Methylomagnum ishizawai: one gene and its partner. The protein of the gene in region 1 interacts with the protein of each later gene in a pairwise test. Links are inferred from orthologs where the notes say so. Each region holds a gene or a part of one and is shown on either strand. Other genes may lie near its edges.

Evidence for each region.
Region 2: the proteins of zapD (region 1) and ftsZ interact in binary tests that used the Escherichia coli proteins (3 or more experiments, as listed by UniProt). The link is inferred for Methylomagnum ishizawai from one-to-one orthologs.

What each region holds. Positions count from the first base shown.
Region 1 is NZ_AP019783.1:2,017,858-2,032,667, forward strand. What follows is about bases 7,704-10,491. They hold zapD (cell division protein ZapD), read right to left. Parts: upstream 9,589-10,491; coding sequence 8,818-9,588; downstream 7,704-8,817. Other genes in these bases: groL (chaperonin GroEL), read right to left, coding at 7,704-8,102; groES (co-chaperone GroES), read right to left, coding at 8,144-8,434; yacG (DNA gyrase inhibitor YacG), read right to left, coding at 8,625-8,810; coaE (dephospho-CoA kinase), read right to left, coding at 9,703-10,326; K5658_RS09260 (prepilin peptidase), read right to left, coding at 10,331-10,491. In the rest of the region: K5658_RS09190 (chemotaxis protein CheA), read left to right, coding at 1-98; K5658_RS09195 (protein-glutamate methylesterase/protein-glutamine glutaminase), read left to right, coding at 108-1,178; K5658_RS09200 (flagellar motor protein), read left to right, coding at 1,166-1,909; flagellar motor protein MotD, read left to right, coding at 1,913-2,761; K5658_RS09210 (ParA family protein), read left to right, coding at 2,758-3,561; K5658_RS09215 (chemotaxis protein CheW), read left to right, coding at 3,706-4,170; K5658_RS09220 (DUF2802 domain-containing protein), read left to right, coding at 4,297-4,683; K5658_RS09225 (HpnM family protein), read left to right, coding at 4,761-5,396; K5658_RS09230 (hypothetical protein), read left to right, coding at 5,621-6,385; more of groL, read right to left, coding at 6,477-7,703; more of K5658_RS09260, read right to left, coding at 10,492-11,200; K5658_RS09265 (type II secretion system F family protein), read right to left, coding at 11,205-12,422; type IV-A pilus assembly ATPase PilB, read right to left, coding at 12,426-14,141; K5658_RS09275 (valine--tRNA ligase), read right to left, coding at 14,277-14,810. UniProt on the Escherichia coli protein: Cell division factor that enhances FtsZ-ring assembly. Directly interacts with FtsZ and promotes bundling of FtsZ protofilaments, with a reduction in FtsZ GTPase activity.
Region 2 is NZ_AP019783.1:708,968-723,886, reverse strand. The notes cover bases 2,229-5,125. They hold ftsZ (cell division protein FtsZ), read left to right. Parts: upstream 2,229-3,052; coding sequence 3,053-4,198; downstream 4,199-5,125. Other genes in these bases: lpxC (UDP-3-O-acyl-N-acetylglucosamine deacetylase), read left to right, coding at 4,369-5,125; ftsA (cell division protein FtsA), read left to right, coding at 2,229-3,023. Outside these bases: K5658_RS03200 (D-alanine--D-alanine ligase), read left to right, coding at 1-928; K5658_RS03195 (cell division protein FtsQ/DivIB), read left to right, coding at 986-1,738; more of ftsA, read left to right, coding at 1,788-2,228; more of lpxC, read left to right, coding at 5,126-5,283; K5658_RS03175 (ParA family protein), read left to right, coding at 5,362-6,144; K5658_RS03170 (dicarboxylate/amino acid:cation symporter), read left to right, coding at 6,242-7,540; K5658_RS03165 (cyclase family protein), read left to right, coding at 7,562-8,374; blaOXA (class D beta-lactamase), read left to right, coding at 8,409-9,191; topA (type I DNA topoisomerase), read right to left, coding at 9,201-11,144; K5658_RS03150 (DUF7986 domain-containing protein), read right to left, coding at 11,131-11,844; K5658_RS03145 (hemerythrin domain-containing protein), read right to left, coding at 12,236-12,733; K5658_RS03140 (hypothetical protein), read left to right, coding at 13,214-13,366; K5658_RS03135 (hypothetical protein), read left to right, coding at 13,553-14,440; K5658_RS03130 (rhomboid family intramembrane serine protease), read left to right, coding at 14,471-14,919. UniProt on the Escherichia coli protein: Essential cell division protein that forms a contractile ring structure (Z ring) at the future cell division site. The regulation of the ring assembly controls the timing and the location of cell division.

The DNA of each region.
Region 1 (14,810 bases):
TACCGGGCATGGCCGGGGCGACCATCACCGGCGACGGCCAGATCGCCCTGATCCTGGACGTGCCCGGCCTGATGAAGCGCTACGGGCCGATGCGGTAGGGGGATGGGATGGTTTACCGGGTGCTGGTGGTCGATGATTCCAATTTCATGCGCCATCGCCTGACCGAAATCCTCAACGGCGACGACCACCTCGAAGTGGTGGGCAGCGCCGGCAACGGCCTGGACGCCATCCGCATGGCCGCAGAACTCCAGCCCGATGTGATCACCATGGATGTGGAAATGCCGGTCATGGACGGCATCACGGCGGTGCGCCGGATCATGCGCGAACGGCCCACGCCCATCCTGATGTTCTCGGTCTCCACCCAGGCCGGCGCCCGCGCCACCCTGGAGGCGCTGGATGCCGGGGCCATGGATTTCATCCCCAAGCAATTGCACGAAATCAGCGCCGACAAGGAAACCGCCAAGCGGATGCTGTGTGGCCGGGTATTGGAACTGGCCCGGCATCGCGCCAAGGTCCGCGCCTCGCCCCCGCCCCGCCCGACCGTCCCCCCCGCCCCCCGTCCCAGGCATCCGCCATCCCAGTCCGGCCATGTGCGCGGCGTGAGCCTGATCGCCATCGCCGCCTCTACCGGCGGACCCACCGCCGTCCAGAAGGTCCTGGCCGCCTTGCCCGCGCAACTGCCGGTGCCGGTGCTGGTGGTGCAGCATATGCCGGGCAATTTCACCGGCAGCTTCGCCGAACGCTTGAACCAGGTTTGCGCCATCGAGGTCCGCGAGGCCAAGCACGGCGACGAGTTGCGGCCCGGCCTGGCCTTGGTGGCACCGGGCGGCGTGCAGATGGAACTGCGCGAACAAGCGGGCCGCAGAACCATCGCCCTCCGCGAGGCCGCCGAGGGTGAATATTTCCGGCCCAGCGCCGATGTCACCTTCGCGTCCCTGGCCGGTCTGGCGCACAGCCCGCGGGCGCTCGTCATCGTGCTGACCGGCATGGGTTCGGACGGCAGGCAGGGCGCGGCGCGGTTGAAGGCGCGGGGCGCGGCGGTCTGGGCGCAGGACGAACGGAGCTGCGTGGTCTACGGCATGCCCAAGGCCATCGTCGATGGCCGGCTGGCCGACGCGGTCTACGACCTCGACGACATGGCCGATGAATTGGCGCGGGGGCAACCATGGACGGCTTGACCATCGCCGGCATTTTCCTCGGGGTGGGGGCCGTCGTCTTCGGCAATTTCCTGGAAGGGGGCCATATCGGCTCGCTGCTGAACGGTCCCGCCCTGGTCATCGTGATCGGCGGCACCCTGGGCGCGGTGATGCTGCAAACCCCGCCAGCCGTGTTCGTCTACGCGCTCAAGATGTTGCGCTGGGTGTTGTTCATGCCGTCCATCGATCCGGGCGAGGAGATCAAGAAGCTGGTGGGCTGGAGTACCCTGGCCCGGCGCGAAGGCTTGCTCGGCCTCGAGAATTTCATCCCCAACGAGGCCGATTTGTTCTCCCGCAAGGGCTTGCAATTGCTGGTGGACGGCAACGAACCCGAAGTCATCCGCGATACCCTGGAACTGGAACTGGGCGTCAAGCAACAGCGCGACCTGACCGCCGCCAAGGTGTTCGAGGCCATGGGCGGTTATTCGCCCACCATCGGCATCATCGGCGCGGTGATGGGCTTGATCCATGTCATGCAGAACCTGTCCGAGCCGGCCAAGCTGGGCAGCGGCATCGCCACGGCCTTCGTCGCCACCATCTACGGCGTGGGGCTGGCGAATTTGTTGTTCATCCCCGTCGCCAACAAGCTCAAGGCGCGGGCCTCGGCGCGGCACCGGGCGCGGGAACTGGTGCTGGAAGGCGTCATCGCCATCGCCGAGGGCGAGAACCCCCGCAATATCGAATTGAAGCTGACCGGCTTCCTGGATGGGTGAGCCATGGCTAGACGCAAGCGCTCCGAAGACGAGCATGAAAACCTGGAACGCTGGTTGGTGTCCTATGCCGATTTCATCACCTTGCTGTTCGCGTTCTTCGTGGTGATGTATTCGATTTCCTCGATTAACGAAGGCAAATACCGGGTGCTGTCGCGCACCCTGGCCGAGGTGTTCATGGAGGATGGCCGCAAGGTTTCCAGGGCTGGCGAGCCGGTCCAAATCTACGATGGGGAGCCGGGCGAGTATCTGGTCGGCAGCCCCGAAACCGGCCTGGGCGCGGAATCCCCCGAACCCACCGCCGACGGCGATCCCCAACGGGAACAGGCCCGGCTGGAAACGGTCGCCGACCGGTTGGAGGCCGTGCTGTCGCCCTATATCCAGGACGATCTGGCGGTCGTCAAGCGCCACGAGTTCTGGCTGGAGGTCGAGATGAAGAGCGGGTTGTTCTTCCCCAGCGGCAAGGCCGCGCTCGCGCCCGAATCCCTGCCGGTGCTGTATCGCTTGTCGGAAATCTTCCGCGAGATCCCCAATCCCATCAACATCGAGGGCCACACCGATAACATGCCCATCAGCACCGCCGAATTCCCCTCCAACTGGGTGCTATCCTCGGCCCGCGCCGCCGCCGTGGTGAACCAACTGACCCGCAATGGCGTCGACCCGCGCCGCCTCGCCGCCATCGGCTATGGCGAATACCATCCGGTGGCGGAGAACGCCAACGAGGAAGGCCGTTACCGCAACCGGCGGGTGGTCTTGGTGGTGATGTCGAACGGCGCGGCGCGTTACGGCGCGCCGGCCTTGGACGCGCCGCCGCGATCCGCCGCCCCGCCCGCGCCGGCAACGGTGAAGCCATGAAGGTCTGGGCGGTTTCCAACCAAAAGGGCGGGGTGGGCAAGACCACCACCGTGGTTTCGCTGGGCGGCTTGCTGGCCGAGCGCGGCTATCGCGTCCTGTTGGTCGATCTCGATCCGCACGGTTCCTTGACCGGCTATTTCAAGATGAACCCGGACGATATCCAGGGCAGCGTCTACGATTTGTTCCAGGACGCCCTGGCGCGGCGCAAGCTCGAACTGGACCGCTATGTGCGGCCCAGCGGCGTCGAGGGCTTGTCGGTCCTGCCCGCGTCCTCGGCGCTCTCGACCATCGAGCGCCAGAACGGGGCCGGGGGCTTGGGGCTGGTGATGGGCAACGCGCTGGCCGGGGTGCGCGGGCGATACGATTTCGCCCTGATCGACAGCCCGCCCATGCTCGGCGTCCTGATGGTCAACGCCCTGGCCGCCAGCGAGCATTTGTTCGTGCCGGTGCTGTGCGAATTCCTGGCGCTCAAGGGCTTGGAGCGGATGCTGCACACCCTGGCCATGATCGGCAAATCGCGCCGGGTGGCGCTGCGCTTCACCATCGTGCCGACCATGTTCGACCGCCGTACCCGCGCCGCCCTGCAAACCCTGGAGGTCATCCGCCAGCGTTTCGGCGACCAGTCCTGGCGCTCGGAAATCCCGGTCGATACCCGCATCCGCGAGGCCAGCCAGATAGGACAGCCGGTATCCCGCTTCGCGCCCGGCACCAAGGCCGCCGCCGCCTATGCCGAATTGCTGGAGGACGCCCTGAGCGGCGGCTTGACGCAACAACGGTCCGGGGCGCTGGCCCATGGTTAACCGGCCAAGTTCCGGTTCCGGGCCAAGCCGGGGTCCAAAGCTCGCTTTGGCATGGAGTCCGGCCGCCCAAAGCAAACTTGGGATTCCAGGGTTGGTCTGAATCCCACCAAACCCAATCACAACGAGGCCACCATGAGCGGAGCCATGCAAAAACGTACCGAGCCGGTCAACCAATGGGTAACTTTCCGCCTGGGCGACGAGACCTACGGGGTCAATGTGATGCAGGTGCAGGAAGTCCTGCGCATCAGCGAAATCGCCCCGGTGCCGGGCGCGCCCGACTATGTGGTCGGCATCATCAACCTGCGCGGCAATGTCGTCACCGTGATCGACACCCGCAAGCGCTTCGGCCTGTATCCGAAAGACCCCGACGACGCCTCGCGCATCGTCATCATCGAGGCCGTGGACCAGGTCATCGGCATCCTGGTGGACAGCGTGGCCGAAGTGGTGGAGTTGCGCGGTTCCGAGGTCGAGGCTGCGCCCAATGTCGGCAACGAGGAAAGCTCCCGCTATATCCAGGGCGTCACCAGCCGCAATGGCCAGTTGCTGATCCTGGTCGATCTCAACCGCTTCCTGAGCGAAGAGGAGCGGGCCGACCTCGAATTCTTCTGACGGTCCCGTTCCCGCGCGGTCTTGGCGCATAATATGGGCCGGGTCCGGGCCCGTGGTCCCCGCCAACCCCCTGTCCACCGCCCGCCAAGCCCGCGAACCCTACTTCCCCTATCGACGATACGCCCGATGAACTGGTTGCCTTATTTCGCGCTCCTCGCCTTGTCGGCCCTCCTGGCGGCGGGTTTGTTCGTGCTGGCCCGCGCCCACCGCAAGCTGGCCCGCGACCACGCCGCCCTGGCCGAGGGCATGGCCCGGCAAAGCCAGGATTTGATGGGCCTGTGCGCGGCGGCGGTGCAGGTGGACCGGCGGGTGTTCGGCCAGGAGGAGCGCCTGCGCGAATGCCTCGCCCGCATCGAGGAACTCGCCACCCGCGAAACCACCCAGCAGCCCTATTACACCGCCATCGACAAGGTGAAGGCCGGTGCCCGCCCCGAGGAACTGGTCGCGGAATTCGGCCTGTCCTTGTCCGAGGCCAACCTGCTGGTGAGCCTCTACGGCCAGTCGCGCCGCTGAGCGGCGGCCCGCCCATCCCATCCCAAAACCCGGCGGTTGTGCTATATTCGCCCGCCTAGTCGAGCAAGGGGAACATTATGATTTTTAAGCTGATATTGGGTTTGTGGCTGGTATGCCTCGCGTCTTTCCCGGCTTGGGCCGAGCCGGTGGACGAAGCCAGGAAACCCGTGGACAAACTCAACGAGACGCTCATCCAGGCGATGAAGGGCGCGGACAAATTGGGGTATCAGGGACGCTATAAATTGATCGGGCCGGTGGTGCGGGATACCTTCGAGTTCGAGGCGGTCTCCCAGATCGCCCTGGGGAGCCACTGGAAAAAGCTGGAAAAGGCCCAGAAAACCGCCTTCATGGAGAAATTGATCGATCTGAGCGTCGCCACCTATGCCGCCCAGTTCAACGGCTATGGCGGCGAATCCTTCGTGTTCGACAGCAGCCAGGATTTGAAGAACGGCAAACTGTTGCTGCGCTATAACTTCACCGCCCCCAAGGAAAAACCCATCAAGTTCGAGTATATCGTGGGCGAACTCAATGGGCAGTGGCAGATCATCAATATCATCGTCGATGGCATCAGCGATTTGGCCCTGAAAAAGGCCCAATATACCAGCGTCATCGACCGCGAGGGTTTCGATAGCCTGTTGAATAAGCTTTCCCAGAAAATCACCGATTACTCCCACAACAACGCCGCCCCGGCCAAGCCGGGCAAGCCGGGTTGAAACGGGAAGCCAAGGTATCGGCGGGGCACCTTCGGGTGCCCTTTTTTTAGGCGTCCATAGGGGGGCGGGCCGATTCCCGGAGCGCTCCGGGGCGCGGTGCCATGTTCTTGCCTTGCTTGTAATAAGCTGGCTACACTTCCCGCTTTGCGCCCGGGCAGGGCCACGGATGTGGCGGGGAAAGGGCCGGCCGGATGGAAAATGAAACCAATGCTAGGGGGCGACGAGTGTTTCCGATAACGAGAAGTCGAAGGGCGCGGGGCGGGCTGCTGGTGTTGGCCTTGCTGCTGTGCCATCTGGCCTATGGCGGCCAGGTGCGTTCTTTGTTCAATCCCAATAATTTCATCGCCGAGGATGGCGCCCTGCTGACGGAGCAATTCTGGTCCACGCCCGATAACAAGCTCTACGGCAAGGCGGTGACCGAATGGGAGGACGCCGACTTCTCCGAATTGGAGGCCGAGTTGCGGCGGGCGGTCTATGTGCTGTCCCTCAGCCAGAACCCCTATCGCCATGTACAGGTGGACCGTTTGCAACGGGCGGTGGATTTGATGCCGAGCTTCAAGCTCTGGGCCAGGCACGCGAAGGAAGGGGTCGCCCCGGCCGAGGGCGAGCGCAAATTCGCCAAGGGCAAGCCCGCCGCCCAGGCGCAGCCGAAGCTCGCGGGCCTGAGGGGGAAAGCCCTGGCCTGGATCGAGGCCGCTTTGCCGGCTTGGCTGGTCAAATCCTATTATTGGCAGCGGCTCGGGTTTTATGCCGGCAAGTATGTCCTGCCCTATATCCTGCCCACCTTCGTCGGGTCGGTGGTGGTGAGCGTGGCCGGCATGTTCTGGTACCACCTTTACAGGCGTTTCAACGTGTTCTACTGCCCGAAATGCAAGACCAGGGACAGGGCCAAACTCAGGGTGGGCACCCGCACCTTCAAATCGGTTTTCCGGCGCGGCAAGCGCAAATGCTATTGCTCGGTTTGCAACTATAAGTGGATACAGCGCTGAGTTGCGGTATCCGGTCATTGGCCCCGTAAAAAAAGCCCCGCCGGGTTTCCCCGGCGGGGCTTTTGTTCGGGACGGGATCAGCCCAAGCCGATCACATCATGCCGTCCATGCCGCCGGGCATCGCCGGGGCCGATTCCTTCTTGGGGATTTCGGCGACCATGGCCTCGGTGGTCAGCATCAGGCCGGCCACGGAGGAGGCGTTCTGTAGCGCGGAACGGGTCACCTTGGTCGGGTCCAGGATGCCCATTTCGATCATGTCGCCGTATTCGCCGTTGCCCGCGTTGTAGCCGAAGCTGCCGCTGCCTTCCTGCACCTTGGACAGCACCACGGAAGCCTCTTCGCCGGCGTTGGTGACGATCTGGCGCAGCGGTTCCTCGATGGCGCGGCGCAGGATGGCGACGCCCACGGTCTGGTCGTGGTTCTTGCCCTGCAAGTCCTTCAGCGCGGCCTGGGCGCGGACGAAGGCCACGCCGCCGCCGGGCACGATGCCTTCTTCGACCGCGGCGCGGGTCGCGTGCAGCGCGTCTTCCACGCGGGCCTTCTTTTCCTTCATCTCGACTTCGGTCGCGGCACCCACCTTGATGACCGCCACGCCGCCGGCCAGCTTGGCGACGCGCTCTTGCAGCTTCTCGCGGTCGTAGTCGGAACTGGTGTCCTCGATCTGCTTGCGGATCTGCTCGACGCGGGCCTTGATGGTGGCGGCGCTACCGGCCCCATCGACGATGGTGGTGTTTTCCTTGTTGACCTGCACCTTCTTGGCCTGGCCCAGGTCGGACAACTCGACCTTCTCCAGCGACAGGCCGACATCCTCGGAAATCACGGTGCCGCCGCTCAGGATGGCGATGTCTTCCAGCATGGCCTTGCGGCGGTCGCCGAAGCCCGGAGCCTTGACCGCGCAGACCTTGATGATGCCGCGCATGGTGTTGACCACCAGGGTGGCCAGCGCTTCGCCTTCCACGTCCTCGGCCACGATCAGCAGGGACTTGCCGGACTTGGCGACTTTTTCCAGCACCGGCAGCAGGTCGCGGATGTTGGAGATTTTCTTGTCGTGCAGCAGGATGAACGGGGAGTCGAGTTCCACGCTCATGGTTTCCTGGCTGTTGATGAAATAGGGGGAGAGGTAGCCGCGGTCGAACTGCATGCCCTCGACCACGTCCAGGGTGTTGTCGAGGCCGGAACCGTCCTCCACGGTGATGACGCCTTCCTTGCCGACCTTGTCCATGGCGTCGGCGATGATCTGGCCGATGCTCTCGTCGGAGTTGGCCGAGATGGAACCGACCTGGGCGATTTCCTTGCTGGTGGTGCAGGGCTTGGACAGGGCTTGCAGTTGCTTGACCACGACCGCGACGCCGAGGTCGATGCCGCGTTTGATGTCCATCGGGTTGGACCCGGCGGTGACGGATTTCAGACCTTCGCGCACGATGGCCTGGGCCAGCACGGTGGCGGTGGTGGTGCCGTCGCCGGCCACGTCGGAAGTGCGGGAGGCAACTTCCTTCACCATCTGGGCTCCCATGTTTTCGAACTTGTCCTTGAGTTCGATTTCCTTGGCGACGGACACGCCGTCCTTGGTCACGGTGGGAGCGCCGAAGCTCTTTTCCAGCACCACGTTGCGGCCTTTGGGGCCGAGGGTCTGCTTGACGGCATCGGCGAGGACGTTCACGCCGACCAGCATGCGTTGGCGGGCGTCGTCGGAAAAGCGTACATCTTTGGCTGCCATGGTTTCTTATCTCCTAATGTGTCGGTTCGCGGTCGGTGGGTTCAGGCTACGAATACGCCCATGATGTCGTCTTCGCGCAGCATCAGGTATTCGGTGCCGTCGATCTTGACTTCGTTGCCGGCGTATTTGCCGAACAGCACCTTGTCGCCGACTTTCACGCTCGGGGCGCGCACATCGCCGTTGTCCAGGGGTTTGCCCAGGCCGACGGCCACCACTTCGCCCTTGATGGGCTTTTCCTTGGCCGAATCGGGGATCACGATGCCGCCGGGGGAGGTGCGTTCTTCTTCCCAGCGCTTGACGACGACACGGTCATGTAAAGGGCGGATTTTCATGGTCTTACGATCCTTTTCCCGATCATCCGGGAGTTGTGTTGGAACTGCGGCGGGCCGGTCGGGCGACCCGCCTCCGTCGATTTGTTGGAGTGCCGAACGGTGTTAGCACTCGCCCCTAAGGGCTGCTAGCGAAGTAGAGACGGGGCTGTTTGTTTTCAAGGGCGGGGAGCAAAAAATTTTTGCGTGTATGTTAGGTTTCGGGGGCTTCGGGATCGGCGGGAGGTTGTTCGGCTGCGGCCGGGATGGCGTAGGTCTCGGTGGCCCAAGCCCCGAGATCGATCAGCTTGCAGCGCTCGCCGCAAAAAGGCCGGAACGGCTGGGCTTCGGTCCATTCCACAAGCCGGCCGCAAGTGGGACATCGCACCGTCGTGGCCATGGGGGCCTCACAACAGGCAGCAGGTGAGTTGGAACCGCACGTCTTCCGGGCATTGCACGGGCCGCCCGGCGGCGTCGGGCCGCATGAAGCGCACGGTGAAGCGGTGTTTGCCGCCGCTGATTTCGGCGAAATAGGGCTGGTCGCGCTCGACCGCCACCCGCAGCAGTTGGTAGGGCAGGGTGTGGTCCAGGGTTTTCTGGAAGAAGCCCGCCGCGGCCAGTTCCTCGCCGGGCGTGCCGCAACCGCGGATGAAGCTGAGCAAAAGGTCGATGGCGGTGCGGATCGGTTGGAATGGGAGGATCCATTCCGCCAGGTCGCGCCGGCGCTGGGTGTCGCCGAGTTGCAGCCAATAGTGGAAGGCGGGCAGGTCGAAGCTGCACGTCCCGCCGGGAATGGCGCTGCGTTGCGAGATGCTTTTGAACAGGTCGTTCTCCATCAGGGAAACACCGATCTTGCCGGGGTTGCCGTAGAGTTCCTTGCTCAGGGCGTCGAGCCGGGCCAGGAGGGTCTCCACCTTGCCATGGTCGATATCGGGTTGGGTGCGGGTCATCTTGGTCAAGGCCGCCGAGTGCCGGTCCAGTTCCTTGAGCGCTTCGGATTTGAGGTCGTTGCGGCTGAACAGGCTCAGCACGTCCAACAGGGTCGAGATGACGGCCCGGCTATCCCAGACCGAAGCCCCGGCCACGAAATGATCGACCTGCTGGAACAATTGTTCGAGGCGCATGAAGAGGCGAATCCGTTCGTTCAGCGGAAATTCGTAGATGGTGAAGTTGTTCAAGGGGAAGAATCCGGTCAGGGATGTCGGGGCCAATCCAGTTTGGCTTGGGTGGGTGCCCGTCCTTAGGCGGGCAACATTTTCGTTGATCGACTTTATTAGTCAATAGCGGCGGTTTTAGGGGGCCGGCGCGGCGTTTCCGGGCCCGGAACCCGATGCGAGGGTCAGATAAAGCCGGTGCAGGCGTTCCACCGGCCCGGCGAGATCGACCACGGTGCCGGTGTTCTCGAGGATATCGTCGGCGGCGGCTTGGCGTTGCGGGCGGCCAATCTGGGCGGACAACATTCTATCGGCCTGGGCGGCGTCGATGCCGTCCCGCATCTGTAGCCGTTGCCGCTGGAGGTCCACCGGGCAGTCCACCACCAGCAACCGGTCCACGAAGCCGCGCTGGCCGGTTTCCAGCAGCAAAGGGATGACCAGCAGGCAATAAGGCGCGGCCAGCGCCGCCATCCGCCGTTCCAGTTCGGCGTAGACCCTGGGGTGGAGCAAGGCTTCGAGCCAGCGGCGTTCCGCGGGGTCCGCGAACACGATCCGCCGCAACCGCTCCCGGTCCAGACGGCCCGCCTTGAGGAGGTCCGGGCCGAAGTGCCGGGCGATGGCGGCGATGGCGGGTTGGCCGGGTTCGACCAGATCGCGGGCGACCCGGTCGGCATCCAGCACCGGCACGCCTTGCGCGGCGAACAAATCGGCGACCGTGCTTTTGCCGCTGCCGATGCCGCCGGTCAAGCCCACCTTGAACATGGGCTTAGTGGAATTGGCCGAGATAGGCCGCGTTGATGGCGTCGCCCCAGACCAGGGCGATCCAGCCGGCGATGGCGAGGTAGGGGCCGAAGGGAATCGGCGTGCCCCGTTCCTGGCGGGACAAGAGGATCATGGCGATGCCGATCACCGCGCCCACCAGCGAGGACAGTAAGATCACCATCGGCAGTTTGTCCCAGCCCAGCCACGCCCCGATCAGGGCCAACAACTTGAAATCGCCATAACCCATGCCTTCCTTGCCGGTCGCCAGTTTGAACAATTGATAGACCGTCCACAGGCTCAGATAGCCGAAGATGGCCCCGAGGATACTAGCCGCGCTGTCGGTGAAAATCCCGAATAGGCTGAGGAACAGGCCCAGCCACAGCATCGGCAGGGTCAGGCTGTCGGGCAGCAATTGCCGGTCGATATCGATGAAGGTCAGGGCGATGAGGCACCAGCTCAGGGGCAGGGCGGCGGCGGTCTGTGGCCCGAAGCCGAAGCGGTAGGCCACGGCCACCGAGACCAGGGCGGTCAGCAATTCCACCGCCGGGTAGCGCGGCGAAATCCGCGTCCCGCAGCCGGAACAACGCCCGCGCAGCAGCAAGTAGCTGAGGATGGGAATGTTTTCCCCGATGGCGACCGGCTTGGCGCACTGGGGGCAATGGGAGCGGGGCGTCAGTAGGTTGTAGGGCGCTTCCGGCGCGGCTTCGGGTTCCAGTTCCAGGTAGTTGCGGCATTCCTGTTTCCAGGAATGTTCCAGCATGATGGGCAGCCGGTGGATGACCACGTTGAGGAAGCTGCCGACCATCAGGCCGACCAAACCGGCGACGGCCAGGAACCCGGCGGGGTTTTCGGCCAGGATATCGAATGAATTCATAGGCTTAGATGGCGGAACCCAGTTTGAAGATCGGCAGGTACATCGCGATCACCAAGCCGCCCACGATCACGCCCAGGATCGCCATGATCATGGGTTCGAGGAGGCTGCTCAGGGAGTCCACGGCGTTATCGACCTCTTCCTCGTAGAAATCGGCCACCTTGCCCAGCATGCTGTCGAGGGAACCGGATTCCTCGCCGATGGCGACCATCTGGATCACCATGTTGGGGAACAAATCGGCCTGCCGCATCGACATTTGCAACTGGGTGCCGGTGGATACGTCGTCGCGCATCTTGAGGACCGCCAGGGAGTAGACGATATTGCCGGTGGCCCCCGACACCGATTGCAAGGCCTCCACTAAGGGCACGCCCGCCGCCGACATGGTGGACAGGGTGCGGGCGAAGCGGGCGATGGCGGCCTTGTGGATAATCACGCCGATGGCGGGGATTTGCAGGATCAGCCGGTCCAGCCCGTGGTTGAAGGCCTTGGAGCGTTTCTTGAGGTTGATGAAAACCCAGCCCACGCCCATGATGGTCCCGAGGACGATGTACCAGTAGGCCTGGAGGAATTGCGACATGGAGACCACCATCTTGGTGAAGGCCGGCAAATCCGCGCCGAAGCCCTTGAACAGCGCTTCGAACTGGGGCACCACGAAAATCAAGAGGATTGAACTCACGATCATGGCGATGACCAGCACCGCCGCCGGATAGGTCAGCGCCTTCTTGATCTTGGCCTTGATCGATTCGGTTTTTTCCTTGTACTCGGCGATCTTGTGCAACAGGGTTTCCAAGACGCCGGCCTGTTCGCCGGCATGGACCAGGTTGCAGAACAATTCGTCGAAATATAAAGGGTGTTTACCCAAGGCTTCGGCCAGGGTGCTGCCGCCCTCGACATCGGCTTTGATGGCGAGGATCAACTCCTGCATGCTGGGATTCTCATGGCCGCGGCCCACGATCTCGAAGGCTTGGACCAGGGGCACGCCCGCCGACAGCATGGTCGCCAACTGGCGGCTGAAGATGGCGATATCCTTGGTGGTGATGGCTTTCTTGGAAGGGGAGAACAGCGGCTTGGGCTTTTTCTTGATCTTGACGACCTTGATGCCCTGCCGCCGCAGTTCGGCCTTGGCCACCAATTCGCTGCGCGAGGTCAGTTCGCCCCTCATGCGGGCACCGTTGCGGTCGGTGCCTTCCCAGACGTAGAGGACGGTTTCTTCTTTGGCGGCCATGGCTTAATCCCGGGTGACGCGGTCGATTTCGGCCAGGCTGGTGACCCCCGCCTTGACTTTTCTGAGTCCCGAGTCCCGGAGGTCGGCGATGCCGTCCGCTTTGGCTTGCTGGGCGATCTGCATCACGTTGCCCCCTTCGAGGATGATGCGGTTGATGGATTCGGAGATGGGCATGACTTGGTAGATGCCCACCCGGCCTTTATAGCCTTTCACGCATTTGTCGCAGCCGACCGGGCCATAGAGGGTCATGCCGGCCAGGTCGCTTTCCTTGAAACCGGCCTGGATCAAGACCTCGGGCGGCAGTTGGATTTCTTGCTTGCAGTTCTCGCACAGCCGCCGCGTCAGGCGCTGGGCCATGATCAAGAGGATGGCGGAGGCGATGTTGAACGGCGGGATGCCCATTTGCATCAGGCGGTTCAGGGTTTGCGGGGCGTCGTTGGTGTGCAGGGTGGACAGCACCAAGTGGCCGGTCTGGGCGGCTTTCACGGCGATTTCGGCGGTTTCCAGGTCGCGGATTTCGCCCACCATGATGACGTCCGGGTCTTGGCGCAGGAAGGCGCGGAGGGCCTCGGCGAAGGTCAGGCCGGTCTTGACGTTGACGTTGACCTGGTTGATGCCCGGCACCGTGATTTCCACCGGGTCTTCGGCGGTGGAGATGTTGGTGTCGGGGGTGTTGAGGATGTTGAGACCGGTGTAGAGCGAGACGGTTTTGCCGCTGCCGGTCGGCCCCGTCACCAGGATCATGCCGTAGGGCTTGTGGAGCGCCTTGAGGAAGTTTTCCTGTTGTTCCGGCTCGAACCCCAGCCGCTCGATGCCGATCTGGGCGGCGGTGGGGTCGAGGATACGCAGTACGATCTTTTCGCCGAACAGGGTGGGGCAGGAGTTGACGCGGAAGTCGATGGAACGGGTGCGCGAGAGGATCATCTTGATACGGCCATCCTGCGGCACCCGGCGCTCGGCGATGTCCATGCGCGACATGACCTTGAGGCGGGCCGAAATGCGCCCGGCGAGGGCCGCCGGGGGCGCGGCGATCTCGTGCAGCATGCCGTCGTGGCGGAACCTGACCCGGAAGTTCTTTTCGTAGGGCTCGAAATGGATATCGGACACGCCGCGCTTGATGGCGTCCAGCAGGATTTTGTTGACGAAGCGCACGATGGGGGCATCGTCGATGTCGCTGCCCTCGCCTTCGGCCGGGCCGTCGATGTCGTCGCCGCCGGTGACGGTGAGGTTTTCGAGGTCGGCGTCGAGCAAGTCCTTGAAGGTGTTGTCCTGGGCCTCCAGCGCGGTTTCGATGGCGCGGACCAGCTTGTCCTCCTCGACCAGGACGCTCTCGGTGCCGAGCCGGGACTGGAATTTGATCTCGTCCAGGGCTTGCAGGTTGGTGGGGTCGGACACCGCCAGGAACAGGCGGTTGCCGCGCAGGAACAAGGGCAGGGCGTGGTGCTTGCGGATCAGTTTCTCGCTGACCGATTTCAGCGGCATCATCTCCGGCATCATGGCGTTCAGGTCGAACAACGGGATGCCGAATTCCTTGGAGGCCGCGTTGGCGATGGTCAGGCTATCGAGGATTTTGTTGCCGACCAGATGGGTGACGAAGGGGACGCTTTTGCGTAGGGCTTCCTCGAAATGGCTATGGGCGTCGGTATCCGACAGGAGTTCTTCTTTGACCAGGCATTTCGCCATGCCGCTGAGCGGGATTTTGGAAGCAGATATCGCCATGATGCTTGCTGGGTGGTAAGGAACGGCCATCCGGCCCAGGTTGGCGGGTTCCCGGTCCCGTAAAGCTTAGTTGAGTGGCGGGTTTTTACCACGGGCCGGGAATCCGCCGACGAGGGCGGCTGTTCGGATTATGCCTTATAGCGCCCGGATTTTCTCCACTTGCGCATGTAATTCCGTCAAGCTGGCTTGAATCTCCTGTAACCGGGTACGTTCCTTGGCGACCACCTGCGGCGGTGCCTTTTCCACGAAGGCGGGATCGTTGAGCTTGGCCTCGATGCGCGGGGCGTCCTTGGCGAGACGCTGGATTTCCTTGTCGAGCCGGGCCAGTTCGGCATCCTTGTCGATCAGGCCGCGCATGGGGATCAACACCTTCAACTCGCCGACCAGGGCGATGGCCGATTCCGGCGCGGCCTCGTCGGCTGCCAACTGGCCCAGGCTGTCCAGGCGGCCGAAGCGGGCGATGAAATCGCGGTTATGGGCGAGATAGGCCCAATCCTGGGCCGAGCCGTTCTGCAACAGCACCGGGATGGCCTTGCCGTCGGCGATTTTCATTTCGCCCCGGATGCGGCGGATGCCCATCAGCACGTCCATCACCCAGCGCATTTCCTGCTCGGCTTCGCCGTCCAGTGGCCAGGATTCGGCTTGCGGATAGGCGTGGCGCATGATCGT
Region 2 (14,919 bases), 1.3 Mb from region 1 along the record:
AGTGGACAATCCCCAGGCGTTCGGACGGGTCGCGGTCCTGATGGGCGGCGCGGCGGCGGAGCGGGAAATCTCCCTGAAAAGCGGTAAAGCCGTGTTGCAGGCTCTTTTGAACCAGGGCGTCGATGCCGTGGGCTTGGATGTCGGGGCGCGGCCCTTGGAACCCTTGCTGGGCACGGGCTTCGACCGCGTGTTCAATATCATCCATGGCCGGGGCGGCGAGGATGGCGTGCTACAAGGTGCCTTGGAAGCCTTGGGGCTGCCCTATACCGGCAGCGGCGTGTTGGCTTCGGCCCTGGCCATGGACAAGCTCAGGACCAAATTGTGCTGGATCGGCGCGGGATTGCCGACCCCGCGTTGGATGCGGTTGCGCTCGGAGGCGGACTTGGCGGCTTGCGCGGAAACATTGAATTTCCCGGTTATCGTGAAACCCGCCGAGGAAGGTTCCAGCATCGGTATGAGCCGGGCGGAAAATCCCGCGGAATTATTGGAAGCATGGCACCGCGCTTCGCAATATAATTGCGCGGTTTTCGCCGAGACTTGGGTGACCGGGGCCGAATATACCGCCGCCGTCCTGGACGGCGAGCCGCTGCCCTTGATCCGGTTGGAAACACCCAATACCTTCTATGATTTCGATGCCAAATACCGCGCCGAAACCACGCGTTATCATTGCCCCTGCGGCCTGCCCCCGGAAACCGAATCCAAACTGCGCGAACTGGCCGTGCGTGCTTGTGCTACCGTGGGCGTCATGGGCTGGGGCCGGGTGGACTTGCTGGTCGATGGCGCGGGCGAACCCTGGCTGATCGAGGTCAACACCGTGCCCGGCATGACCGACCATAGCTTGGTGCCGATGGCGGCGCGGGCGGCGGGACTCGATTTCGACGCCCTGGTCTGGCGTATTTTGGAAACCAGTTTCGATCCGCGGCGCTAAACCCGGATGCCCAGGTATACCCGGCCACGGGCGCGGCCCCAACCACGACGCTTTCCCGTGATCCGGCTGTTGGTGGCGCTGGGGAGTATGGCCGCGCTGGTGATGGCCGCCGCCAAACTGAGCCAAAACCGGTTGGAAACCTATCTGCCCATGCGGTATGTGCGGGTGGAAGGCTCGATCTGGAACCTGGATATGGACGCCTTCGAGCAAACCCTGGCCCCCTATACCCACAGCGGGTATTTCTCGACCGATATGGAACGGATCGAAACGGAGGCCAAAACCTTCGCCTGGGTGGATAGGGTGCGGGTGGAGCGGCTATGGCCCGATACCTTGGTGGTGCGGATCGAGGAACAAAAACCCATCGCCCGCTGGGACCGGAACAGCCTGCTCAACGACCGGGGCGAGCGCTTCACCCCGCCGAGCGTGGCGGATTACCAACATCTACCACTGCTGTCCGGCCCGGAAGGCCAGGAAAAACTGGTGTTGGGCACCTTGCGGGCGCTCAACGCCAAGCTGGAACGACGCCAGCTACGCATCGTCACCCTGAGCCTGAGCAAACGCCGGGCCTGGGTGGCGCAATTGGAGAACGGCGTGGAGATCGTGTTCGGCCACCAAGACCCCTTGGCGGCCCTGGAACGCACGCTATCCCTGCTGCCGCGGTTGGGGGAGGACCGGATCGCGGCCATCCAGAAATTGGATTTGCGTTATCCCAACGGTTTCTCGGTGATCTGGAAACCCTTGGAACCGGAGCCGCCGCCCGCCGATAATCCCGCCGGCGGGGCGCTGGAACAAGCCCCCACGGATACTTGAACCCCGGACCGGAATTTCGACTGACCCAAACGGATAAAATAACGATTCAATGGCTAGGAAATCGGATCGCAACCTGATTGTGGGCTTGGATATCGGCACCTCGAAGGTCGCCTGCATCGTCGGCGAGATCGGCGAGGACGGCGATATCGAAGTGATCGGCATCGGCAGCCACCCTTCCCGCGGCCTCAAGAAAGGCGTGGTGGTGAACCTGGAAACCACCGTGCAATCGATCCAACGGGCGGTCGAGGAAGCCGAACTGATGGCGGGTTGCCGCATCCACTCGGTCTACGCCGGCATCGCGGGCAGCCATATCAGCAGCATGAATTCGCATGGCATCGTCGCCATCAAGGACAAGGAAGTGGTGCAGAGCGACGTGGACCGGGTGATCGACTCCGCCCGCGCCGTCGCCATCCCCGCCGACCAGAAGATTTTGCACATCCTGCCCCAGGAATTCGTCATCGACCGGCAGGAAGGCATCAAGGAACCCATCGGCATGTCGGGCATCCGCCTGGAAGCGCGGGTGCATATCGTGACCGGCGCGGTGAGCGCGGCGCAGAACATCGTCAAATGCATCCGCCGCTGCGGGCTGGAAGTCGAGGACATCATCCTCGAACAACTCGCCTCCTGCGCGGCGGTGCTGACCGAGGACGAGAAGGATTTGGGCGTCTGCCTGGTCGATATCGGCGGCGGCACCACCGACATGGCGGTGTTCACCCACGGCGCGATCCGGCATACGGCGGTCATCCCCATCGCGGGCGACCAAGTGACCAACGATATTGCGGTGGCGCTCAGGACGCCGACCCAGTTCGCCGAGGAAATCAAGATCAAACAGGCCTGCGCCCTGACCCAGCTCGCCAAGCTGGAGGACACCATCGAGGTGCCCAGCATCGGCGACCGGCCCGTCAGGCAGATTTCGCGGTTGAATTTGGCGGAGATCGTGGAACCGCGCTACGAGGAACTGCTGCTGTTGGTGCAAGCGGAGTTGCGCCGCAGCGGCTTCGAGGACCTGATCGCCGCCGGGATCGTCCTGAGCGGCGGCAGTTCCAAGGTGGAGGGCTTGGTGGAACTCGCGGAGGAAATCTTCCATATGCCCGTCCGTCTCGGCATTCCGCAATACGTGACCGGACTCAACGAAGTGGTACGCAATCCGATCTACGCCACCGGCGTCGGTCTTTTGCTATTCGGTAAGCAGCAACATGCCCAGAGCGAGCCGCACATCGCCGTGGGCACCGGCCTCAAGGGATTGTGGGCACGCATGAAACAATGGTTTACGGGCAATTTTTGACTACAGACAGTTACGGTGGGGTTGAAACAATGAAATTCGAACTCGTGGATTCTTACAGCCAGAGCGCCGTCATCAAGGTGATCGGCATCGGTGGCGGCGGCGGCAACGCCGTCAACCATATGGTCAACAGCAGCATCGAGGGCGTGGATTTCATCTGCGCCAACACCGACGCCCAGGCGCTCAAGAGCATCAAGGCCCGCTCGGTGATCCAGCTCGGCAACGCCCTGACCAAGGGCCTCGGCGCGGGGGCCAACCCCGAAATCGGCCGCCAGGCCGCGCTCGACGATAGGGACCGCATCATGGAAGTGCTGGAAGGCGCGGACATGGTGTTCATCACCGCCGGCATGGGCGGCGGCACCGGCACCGGCGCGGCCCCGGTCATCGCCGAGATCGCCAAGGAAGCCGGCATCCTGACCGTGGCCGTGGTCACCAAGCCCTTCCCGTTCGAGGGCAAGAAGCGCCGCGACCTCGCGGAAAAGGGCATCGATGAACTCAGCCAGTTCGTGGACTCGCTCATCACCATCCCGAACGAAAAGCTGCTCTCGGTGCTGGGCAAGGACGTGAGCCTCATCAGCGCCTTCGCCGCCGCCAACGACGTGCTGCTGGGCGCGGTGCAGGGCATCGCCGACCTCATCACCCGGCCCGGCCTCATCAACGTGGACTTCGCCGACGTGCGCACGGTCATGTCGGAAATGGGCATCGCCATGATGGGCACCGGCATCGGCGCGGGCGACCACCGCGCCCGCGAAGCCGCCGAAAAGGCCATCGCCAGCCCGCTGCTGGAAGACATCAGCCTCAACGGCGCCCGCGGCGTCCTGGTCAACATCACCGCCTGCCAAGACCTCTCCATCGGCGAGTTCGGCGAGGTGGGCGACACCGTGCGCGAATTCGCCTCCGACGAGGCCGTGGTGGTGATCGGCACCGCCATCGACCCGACCTTGGAGGACGAAGTGCGCGTGACCGTGGTGGCGACCGGCCTTTCCAGCCAGCGCCAAGCGGTCGAAGCCCCGATCAAACTGGTGCGCAATACCTCCGGCGAGGTCGATTACGGTACCTACGAACGCCCGGCCAAGTTCCGCAAGGAGGCCAAATCCGAAGGGCGCACCGAGACCAAGAAGGATATGGACCTGGAATATCTGGACATCCCGGCCTTCCTGCGCCGCCAAGCCGACTGAGGCGACGCTTTCCCCCGCTTCCAGGATGGGTGGCCAGGACCCGCCGCCCATTCCCCCCTTGCACGGTCCTTATCTTTCCGGCCCGGATGTGGCACGGGCCGTGCAGCTTCCTCCCCGTGGGTGGCCTAACCCACGCGGACTCCATCCAATATTTCCAATAGGTGAACCGGATGATCAGGCAAAGAACACTGAAGAATGTCATCAGAGCGACCGGCGTGGGTTTGCATACCGGCGAAAAGGTTTATCTCACCCTGCGCCCGGCGGCGGCCAACACCGGGATCGTGTTCCGCCGGGTGGACCTGCCCGAGCCGGTGGTGATCGAGGCCCGGCCCCAGAACGTCGGCGAAACCACGCTGTCCACCACCCTGGTCAAGGACGGCGTGAAAATCTCCACGGTCGAGCATCTGTTGTCGGCGCTGGCGGGCCTCGGCATCGACAACGCCTACGTCGATGTCAGCGCCCCGGAAGTGCCGATCATGGACGGCAGCGCCGGTCCCTTCGTCTTCCTGATCCAGTCCGCCGGGGTCGAGGAGCAGAGCTCGCCCAAGCGCTTCATCCGCATCAAGAAGGCGGTGCGGGTCGAGGACGGCGACAAATGGGCCTGCTTCGAGCCCTACGACGGCTTCAAGGTGACTTTCACCATCGACTTCGACCATCCCGCCTTCCTCAAGGACACCCAGACCGCCAGCATCGACTTCTCCTCGACCTCGTTCGTCAAGGAAGTCAGCCGGGCGCGCACCTTCGGCTTCATGCGCGACATCGAAGCGCTCAGGAAGCGCCGCCTGGCCCTGGGCGGCAGCATGGACAACGCCGTGGTGGTGGACAATTATCGTGTGCTTAACGAAGACGGTCTTCGCTACGCGGACGAATTCGTCAAGCACAAGATTCTCGACGCCATCGGCGATTTATATTTGCTGGGCCATAGCCTGATCGGCTCGTTCACCGGCCACAAATCCGGCCACGGCCTCAACAACCAATTGCTGCGGGAACTCCTGCTGCAAACCGACGCCTGGGAAGCGGTCACTTTCAACGACGACGAAGTGCTGCCGATCTACTTCATGCGGCTCGCCCAAGGGGCGCGCTGACCGCCTGTGATTCCCGGCGGGACGGCCCAGGCCGCCCGCCCCGACGCTTACAACACAGCTATTCCATAAGAAACCACCATGCGCAGGGTCATTTTCAATCAGAAAGGGGGGGTGGGTAAGTCCACGATCACCTGTAACCTCGCCGCCATCAGCGCCGCCGAAGGCAAGAAAACGCTGGTCATCGACATGGACATCCAGGGCAATTCCACCCATTACCTGCTCGGCGACAAGGTGCCCGACCCCGACGCCACCCTGGCGCATTTCTTCAAGGAAACCCTGAGCCTCAATCCGTTCAGCAAGGGCCAGGAAGGACTGGACGACAACATCCACGCCACGCCCTTCCCCAACCTCTACGTGCTGCCCTCGCACCCGGAAATGGAACCCCTGCAAGGCCGCCTGGAATCGCGCTACAAAATCTACAAGCTGCGCGAGGCGCTGGACCAACTCCAAGGCTACGAGCGCGTCTATATCGACACGCCGCCGATCCTGAACTTTTTCAGCCGCTCGGCCCTGATCGCCAGCCATGCCTGCCTGATCCCGTTCGATTGCGACCAATTCTCCCGCGACGCCCTCTACACCTTGTTGGCCGCCATCGCCGAGATCAAAGCCGACCACAACAACGGCCTCCAAATCGAGGGCATCATCGCCAACCAATACCAAGGCCGCGCCACCCTGCCCCGGCAGATGGTCAACGCCCTGTTGTCCGAGGGCCAGCCGGTGCTGAAGACCAAGCTCTCGCCCTCGGTCAAGGTGCGGGAGTCCCACAGCGAATCCCGGCCCTTGATCCATTACGCCCCGGATCATAAATTGACCAAGGAATTCAAAGCGCTGCACAAGGAAATCCACAAGAAGCAGGCTTGATCCCCCCGGCCCGGATGGACCGAAACGGAATCCGGGCCACGCACTCCAGGGAAGCGAACCCCAAATCCCCCGCCCGATCAACCCCTGGAGCCTTTCCATGCAACGCAACCCGCTTTGGCCGCTGCCACTCTCCCTGCGCGTCGTGATCGCGGTCGCGCTGGGCATTTCGCTCGGGGCCTGGAGCGGCACCCGGCCCTTCCTGTGGGGGCTGGACACCAACCAACTGGGCCAGCTCGGCCTCCTGGTCATCCGCCTGCTCAAGGCGCTGGCCGTGCCCTTGATCCTGTTCGCCATCCTCGACGCCTTCACCCACGCGCCCATCACCGCCAAGAGCGGCGCGCGGCTGGTCGGCATCTGCCTGGTCAATGTCTCGGTGGCCTTCGCCATCGGCCTGGGTTTGATGAACACTTTCGAGCCGGGCCGGGCTTGGCAGGGCCATATGGAACAACTCACGGCCCAGGTCCCCAGCGCCCCCGACAAGGCCAAGGCGGCGGCGGACGCCACGCTCGACCCGCTCAAGAACCTCTCGGGCTACATCCCGCAAAGCCTGGTCGAACCCCTGGTCAGCAACAATGTGATTTCGGTGGTGTTGATCGCCCTGTTGTTCGGCGCGGCCCTGCGCTGGCTGAAGGAACGCCAGGGCGAAACCGATGTCGCCGATATCCGCCCGCTGGAAAACCTGATTGCCGCGGTCTACCAAATCCTGGTGAAGGCGCTGGGCTGGGTGGTGGAATGGGTGCCCTACGCGGTGTTCGGGCTGGTGGCGCAGGTGGTGGGCAAGGCCGGGGTCGGCATCTTCGCGCAACTGGCCGGTTTCCTCGGCATCATCAGTCTGGGGCTGTGCCTGCACGCGCTGGTCTATTATCCGCTGATGGCCTGGCTGGCCGGGGGCAAGCCGCCCCAGGTCTATCTCAAACAAGGGGCCGACGCGGTGCTGACCGGGCTTTCGACCAATAGCAGCCTCGCCACCATCCCCATCACCCTGCGCTGCCTCGACACCATGGGCGTCTCGGCCCGCTCGGCCCGGCTCGCCGCCTGCGCCGGCACCAACCTCAACAACGACGGCGTGACCCTGTACGAAGCCATGGCCGCGCTGTTCCTGGCCCAGGCCATGGGCTACGCGCTGGGCCTGGAACAACAGGCGGTGATCGTGTTCTCGGCCCTGATGGCCGGGGCGGGCATCGCGGGCATCCCGGAAGCGGGCCTGATCGTGCTGCCCCTGGTGCTGAGCGCGGCGGGGCTGCCGGAAGCCGTGGTCGCCGCCGCCATCCCCTTGATCGCCCCGGTGGATTGGATCATCGCGAGGATACGCTCGGGCGTGAACGTCCTCAGCGATATGCTGGTGGCGATCCTGCTCGACGCCTGGGAGCGCCGCCGCCCGGGCCGGGACGGATAAAACCGGGATGCTGCCAACGCCATGACAGCCAAAACCAGCCCCACCGACCTATTCCGCCGCCTGGCGCTGGGCCTGTGCGGCCTCGCGCTGAGCGCCTGCGCCCCCAGCCTCCTCGACACCCTGCAAGCCCGCCGGATCGTCGACCTTTCCCATCCGCTCGCGGTCGATATTCCGCATTGGCCCGGCTTCCCGCCCGCCACCCGCACCACGCTATACGACTATCCCCAGGCCGGTTTCAAGGCCGAACAATACTGCCATGTCGGCCAATGGGGCACCCATATCGACCCGCCCGGCCATTTCTTCGCCCAATTGCGGATGCTGGACGCCATCCCCGCCGGCGAAATGCTGATGCCCCTGGTGGTGATCGACGTGCATCGGCAAGTCGCGGCCAATCCCGATTACACCGTAAAACTGGCCGATATCCTCGCTTGGGAACACCGCCACGGGCCGATTCCCCCAGGGAGTTTCGTCGCCCTGCGCACCGACTGGTCCAAGCGCTGGCCGGACCAGGCCAAGATGCTGAACGCCGACGCCCAGGGCGTCAAACATTATCCGGGCTGGTCGCTGGAACCCCTGAAATACCTCTACGAAACCCGCAAGATCACCGCCTCCGGCCATGAAACCACGGATACCGATCCGGGGCTTTCGACTTCCAAGGATGATTATTCGCTGGAAAGCTATATTTTAGGCACCAACCATTATCAGGTCGAGTTATTGGCCCATCTGGACGCGGTACCGGAAGCCGGGGCGGTGGCGCTGGTGGTTTGGCCGAACGTGGAGCATGGAACGGGGTTTCCGGTACGGATTTTGGCTCTCGTGGACCCTGCGCCATAATCGCGGAATTCCCCCCATCCTTCCAGCTCGAAAGATGAAAAAAATCCTATCCCTCCTATTCCTGCTATTTTCCCTGGCGGCGAACGCCGAAGACCGGCAAATCGCCAGGATTTTCACCCGGCACGACGCCAATGGAACCCTCGTCCTCTCCGCCCTGAACAGTGGAAAAACCTATCTCCATAATGCTGTCCGGGCGGAACGCCGGTTTTCCCCGGCCTCGACCTTCAAAATCCCCAATACCCTGATCGCGCTGGAAGCAAAAGCGATTGCCGGGCCGGACGATGTTTTCAAGTGGAACGGGCAGACCTATGACGTCCCGGATTGTAACCGCGATCAAACCCTGGCCAGCGCGTTCAAATCCTCCTGCGTCTGGTGTTATCAGGAACTGGCGCGGCGGGTGGGCGCGGATCAATACCGCGATTATCTGCGCCGGATGGATTATGGACATTTACAAGCGCCGTTCGAGACCACCACATTCTGGCTGGACGGCTCCTTGCAAATCAGCCCGCTGGAGCAAATCGCCTTCCTGAAAAAAGCCTATCGGCGTCGCCTGCCTTTCGGCGCGGCGGCTTATGAAGGTTTGCGGCAAATCATGCTGGGGGAAGCCACCCCAGGTTTCAAACTGTACGCCAAAACCGGCTGGGTGGCTCGGACGAAACCCGAAGTGGGCTGGTATGTGGGCTATGTCGAGGTGCCGGGCGAGGTCTGGTTGTTCGCCCTCAATATGGACATCCACGGGAAACAGGATTTCCCCTTGCGCCAGCAAATCACCCGCGAGGCTTTGGCGGCGAAGGGTATTTTGAAGAATCCCGGCTGAATCCCCGGCTCACTGGCGCGGGCCGGACGGCTTGCGCTTGGGCGCGGATTCGGCCCGTTTCCCAGGCCGCCGCCGCTTGGGCACGGCGGGCGCGTCCCCACCCTCACGCGCCGCCGCCTCATCCGGCAAGGTCGCCCGGCACCCCGCCGCATAACCCGAACAACCCCAGAACCAGCCATTGCGCCCATTGATCCGCCGCATCGGCTTGCCACACTCGGGGCAGGCGCGGGCCGGGGCGGTGGCGTCCACTTGCGCTTTCGGCGCACCGGAACGCCGCGCCGCGCCTTCCGACGGCGGCAACGCGCCGATCTCCTGGCGCAGGATGTCGTAGGTGGCCGCGACCACGCTGCGGTATTGGCGCTCGCCACGGGCGATCTCGTCCAACTGGTCCTCCATGCGGGCGGTGAAATCGTATTCCAGGAAGCGGAACGAGGGCTTGAGCATATCCACCACGGCCTTGCCGATGTCGGTGGGATGCATGATCTTCCCCTTCAACACCACATAGCCGCGCCGCACCAAGCCTTCCATGATGGCGGCATAGGTCGAGGGCCGCCCGATCCCGAGGCGTTCCAGCGCCTTGACCAGACCGGCCTGGGTGTAGCGCCTGGGCGGCTCGGTCTGCTTCTGGACCAACTTCCCATCCTTGGCGGTCAGCGCGTCGCCGGGCTTGAGGACCGGGATCGGGTTGTCGCGGTTCTCGGCTTCCAGCTCGTCGGCGGCATCCCCGCCCGCCAGCGCCAGCCAACCGGCGGACTTGAGCTTTTCGCCCTTGCCGCCGAAGCGGATCGTCTTGCCGTCGAGTGGCTCCACCGATTCCAACACCACCTGCCGCACGTCATAGACCGCCGCCGCCAATTGCGAGGCCACGGCCCGTTCCCAAATCAGTTGATATAAAGCCCGTTCGCTGGCATCGCCCCCGGCGGCGCGGTGTTCGATATGGGTGGGACGGATGGCTTCGTGGGCTTCCTGGGCCGAGGCTTTGGCCTGCCAGCGGCGCGGCGCGGGGGCCAGCGGCAATTGTTGTTTCTGGCCGTAGGCGCGGATATCACGGATGGCCTCGTCCGAGAGATTGGGGCTGTCGGTACGCATATAGGTGATCAAGCCCTGCTCGAACAAGGCTTGCGCCACATCCATGGTCTTCTTGGGGTTGAGGTTGAGCTTGGCCGAGGCGGCTTGTTGCAGGGTGGAGGTGGTGAAGGGTGCGGGCGGTTCGGCGCGGCGCTCGCCATCCTTGAAGCCGACCACCTTCACCGCGCGGATTGCGGCGACGCGCTGGGCGAAAGCCAGATCGGTCCAATACTCCTGACCTTCCGGCAACAGCGGTTTGGGCAGCCAATGCGCCCGCCAATCGCCGTGCGGCCCCTCGAAATATAGGGTCACACCGTAATGGGTGATGGGCTTGAAATGCTCGATCTCGCGCTCGCGGTCCACCACCAGGCGCAAGGCCGGCGATTGCACCCGCCCCGCCGACAGCCGCGACGCCATGCGGCGGCACAATTCCGGCGACACCAGATATCCCACCAAACGATCCAGCGAGCGCCGGGTTTCCTGGGCCGCGACCAAGTTCAGGTCGATCTTGCGCGGTGCCTGGACCGCCGCCCGTACCGCCTTCTCGGTGATTTCATGGAAAGTGACCCGCGCCGGGTTTCTCAGGCCGACGGCCATCTGGATATGCCAGGCGATGGCCTCGCCTTCGCGGTCGGGGTCGGTGGCGAGATAGACCTCGCGGGCGGTTTTCGCCAGCGCCTTGAGCTTTTGCACCTGGGGCTTGGCGCGGTCCAACACCACGTAGCGCGGTTTGAAATCGGGGGGCTCCAGGCCCATTTCGCGCTCGGGCAGGTCGCGGATATGGCCGAAACTGGCTTCGACCGTCCAACCCGGTCCCAGGAGGCTGCGGATTTTGCGGGTCTTGGTGGGACTCTCGACGATGAGCAGCCGGTCAATGTTCGGCATCGGTGTAGAACATATTGTCCTCGCCGCCTTCCCGCAGCGCGATGCGGATGATCTGGGCCTCGAAGGAAGCCGCCTGCGCTTCCGAGAACGCCGGGCGGGCGGCGGTTTCATCGGGGAGATATTTGCGGACCACCGGGCGCATCTTGTCCGCGTACACGGGCTCGGCGACCGGGATCAAGGTGCCGGAGGACATGGCGAATCTAGGAAAAACCAGCAAGCGCCCGGCCACGATCAAGCCCGGCTCGGCGGTTTCGCTCAAGGCGATATCGATCAAATCGAAGCGCTCGCCGCCCAAAAGGTCGCACAGGGTCGCGCCCCGGCGCTGGTGCTGGATTTCTTCCACCCGGAACAAGGAATAACGGGAACGGCCCATCGCCTCCAACAACGCGGCCTCGGTGGAACCGGGCGCGGGCGGGTGTTGTTCGCGGTAGCGGTCGAGGACGGTCTTGTCGGCGCGGCGGTAATGATGGAAGCAGTAGTCGTAGAGGATAGCGATTTCATCGTCGTTGTTGAGGATCAAGGTGCCGGCCTTGACCAGGCCGAGTTTCTTGCCGCACTCCGGGACCGCCGCCTTGGGCACTTCCTTGGCGAGGGCTGTGTTGAGTTGGAGTGCGGCTTTGCGGATATCCTTGTAGCGGTCGATCAGGTCGTCGTCGCGGGCGGCTTGCTTGCCGAAAACGAAAGAAAACAGCCATTTCATGGTGGGTTCGCCGGGGGTTGGGGGTCGGGGCGGGGATTTTACCTTGAAGTGGCGGGAGCTGGCCGGGCAGCGTTGCAATCCACAGGGTCATGTGTGGCGCTCCGACACCGGGTCTGGGCTGGCGGGATCGAGGCTTGGATGAATTCCATCCAAACCTGGAACACAGCCCTGCCAATGCGGGATGGATTGATCGGTGCCGCCATCGATCCATCCGCGCTTGGCCTTTATCCGCCTACGGATGGAATCCAGAAGCCCACGGCTGGCATTCGCGCATGGATGCGGCTCCGGCTTCCAGCACCACCGCTTTAAACTGCCACCTTCCGCGTAACCCGGATGGCGTTAAACGCAATCCGGGCTACGGGTTGGCTATCGATTCGGCGCGGCTGGGTCGCTAGGCGGACTCCGCCATCTCCTCCCGCAACGCCTGCTTGCGCTGGGATAGCGCCTCGCCCAGGGCGGCGGTATCCACCTTGGCCTTCACCGCTTTCGGAAACATCTCTTCCTCTTCCTCGGCGACGTGGTGTTCGATCATTTCGCGGAGTACCATCACCTTGGCGTCATATTGGTCGTCTCCGGGTTCCATGCTCTCGAGTTGGATAATCAAATCCTCGGCGCTGGCATGTTCGACCTCCGCCTCGTCCATCATCTTGTCGTCATCGATGGCCTTGCGTACCGCCGGATAGAAGACTTCCTCCTCGACCTGGGCATGCCGCATCAATTCGGCACAGATCCGCTTCACGAGTCCGTCCTTGGCGGCGGCTTCTTCATCGCCCCCGGACATCGCCTCGAATTGCTCGAAGAGGTTTTTAACCCGCGTATGGTCCTCCTTCAGCAGAGCGATGGCGTCGAGCCCGTGGGTTTGTTTCGATCCCTGTTTTGCCTGAGTCATACCGTCCTCCATGTCAATGCCGGGAAATCCGGCATTCTCGGAGGGTTAGTGAGCCGCGCAAGTCCGAGGTTCCCGGTCCGGTTCGCCTGTCGGGAACATTCCATCTTGCCTGCCCATTTGGAGCATTTGGGGCGCTGGAGCATTTTCACGTTATCTGTAGGGTGGGCGCGTATTCCGTGCCCACCGGGACCGCCCGGAAGCGGTGGGCATGAGTACATGCCCACCCTACGACCGAGCCTACACCCAAACCGGAAACGCCCTAACTACCCCGCTCCCAATACGGCCGCCCCGGCGGGCGGTGTGGGGCTATCTCGACCTGGAGGTCGTGGATTTCCGCAAACCGGCCCACGGCTTGTCGCAACTCCGCAAGAGCCTGGGCGCATCGGGCAAGCTCAAGTTCACGGCCTTCGATATCGCCATCGCCACCTATGGGAAAAAGCGTATCCGACCGAAGACCCGGCCAAGGCACTCAAGGTTATCTTGGCCGACAGCGAGGACGTATTGGATTCCATCGCCGACAACGCGCCGTCCTGGTTGGATGTCGCGGAGAACCGTCCGCGACATGGACGCCAGCAAGCCAGTCATCTGGGATACCAGAGTCGATCCGAGCAAGCACCGCTGTTCGAGGCCTAATTGGGTCAAGATATCGGCGGTCTCCGCAGGGATTTCAAGACTCAAGGCCGGCATGGTCGATCGCCTACGGATGCGGTCCCGGAATTACGACGCCCCCCGGCCAAGGCGTCAATCCAAAGCCCCCTATCCACCCCCCACCTCAATACGCTAGATTTCCCCTCCACCATCCTCCCGGAAACCCGTCCCATGCATCCCTTCGCCCACTTCATCCTGCGCCACCCGCTGTCCGCCGTGCTGGTCGCGGGCCTGTTCGGCATCCTGGCCTTGAAAATCCCACCCTTCGCCCTGATCTCGGCGGCGGCGCTGGGTTTGTACGCCCTCCGCCAGGGCTGGCTACCCGCCGCCCTGGTCATGCTGGGCGCGGGGCTGGTGGTCGCGGGCGGCTGGTTCTGGCTCGGCTCGCGGCCCGGCTTGGATTTCCCCTTGGTGTTCGCGCTGTGGCCGCCCTCGCTCATCGCCGCCGAAACCCTGCGCCGCAGCGAATCCCAAGGCGCGGCCCTCCTGGTGGTGGGCGTTTGGGTGGGCTTGTTCATCCTGGGAATGCACCTCGCGACCGGGGACGTGGTCGCGTTCTGGAAGGCTTGGCTGCACCGCGCCGTGGCGGCGGTGCCGGGCGCGACCGTCAAGGGTTTCGAGGAAAACGACACCTTGCGCATCATGAACGGCCTCCTGGCCGTGCTGTACGGGCTCAGCCTGATGCTCGGCCTCTTGTTCGCCCGCTGGCTGCAATCCTTGGTGTATCACCCCGGCGGCTTCGGCCCGGAATTCCGGCGGCTGCGCCTGCCGCGCCTGGCCTTGCTCGCGACCGTCGCCCTGATCTGGCTCTCGGGCTATTTCAGCCCGGTGTTGCTGGCCGATTTGTTCATGGCGGCGATGATGCTGTATTTCTTCGTCGGGCTGGCCGTGATCCATGGGGTGATCGAAGTGCGTGGCATGAACCGGGGCTGGGCCTTGCCGGTCTACATCGTGCTGGTGTATTGGCCGCAATTCGCGCTGTCGGGGCTGGCCTTGGTGGGTGCCATCGACGCCTTCGTCGATTTCCGCGCCCAGCAACCCGCCCCACCCCAAACCTGAACCCATCCCGCCATCAAGGAGCCGCCCCGCATGATTCCCTACCGCGATACGATCCCCCTGCGGTATACGCCCTGGGTCACTTGGGGTTTGATCCTGGTGAATTTCCTGGTGTTCGCCTACAGCGAGTGGTTGCCGCTGGAAGCCCATAACTATTTCAACTACCTGCATGGCCTGGTGCCGGCCCGCTATACCTTCCCGGAATGGGCGGGCAAGGCCGGTTTCCCGGCGGGGGATTACACGCCGTTCGTGACTTCCATCTTCATGCACGGCAGTTGGCTGCATATCGTGACGAATATGTGGATGCTGTGGATTTTCGGCGACAATGTCGAGGACCGCATGGGCGGGGTACGCTTCCTGGCGTTCTATCTCTTGTGCGGCTTGGTCGCGGGCGGCTTGCATGTGCATTTCAACCCGCAATCCCTGGTGCCGACCTTGGGGGCTTCCGGGGCATTGGCCGGGGTGATGGGGGCTTATTTCTT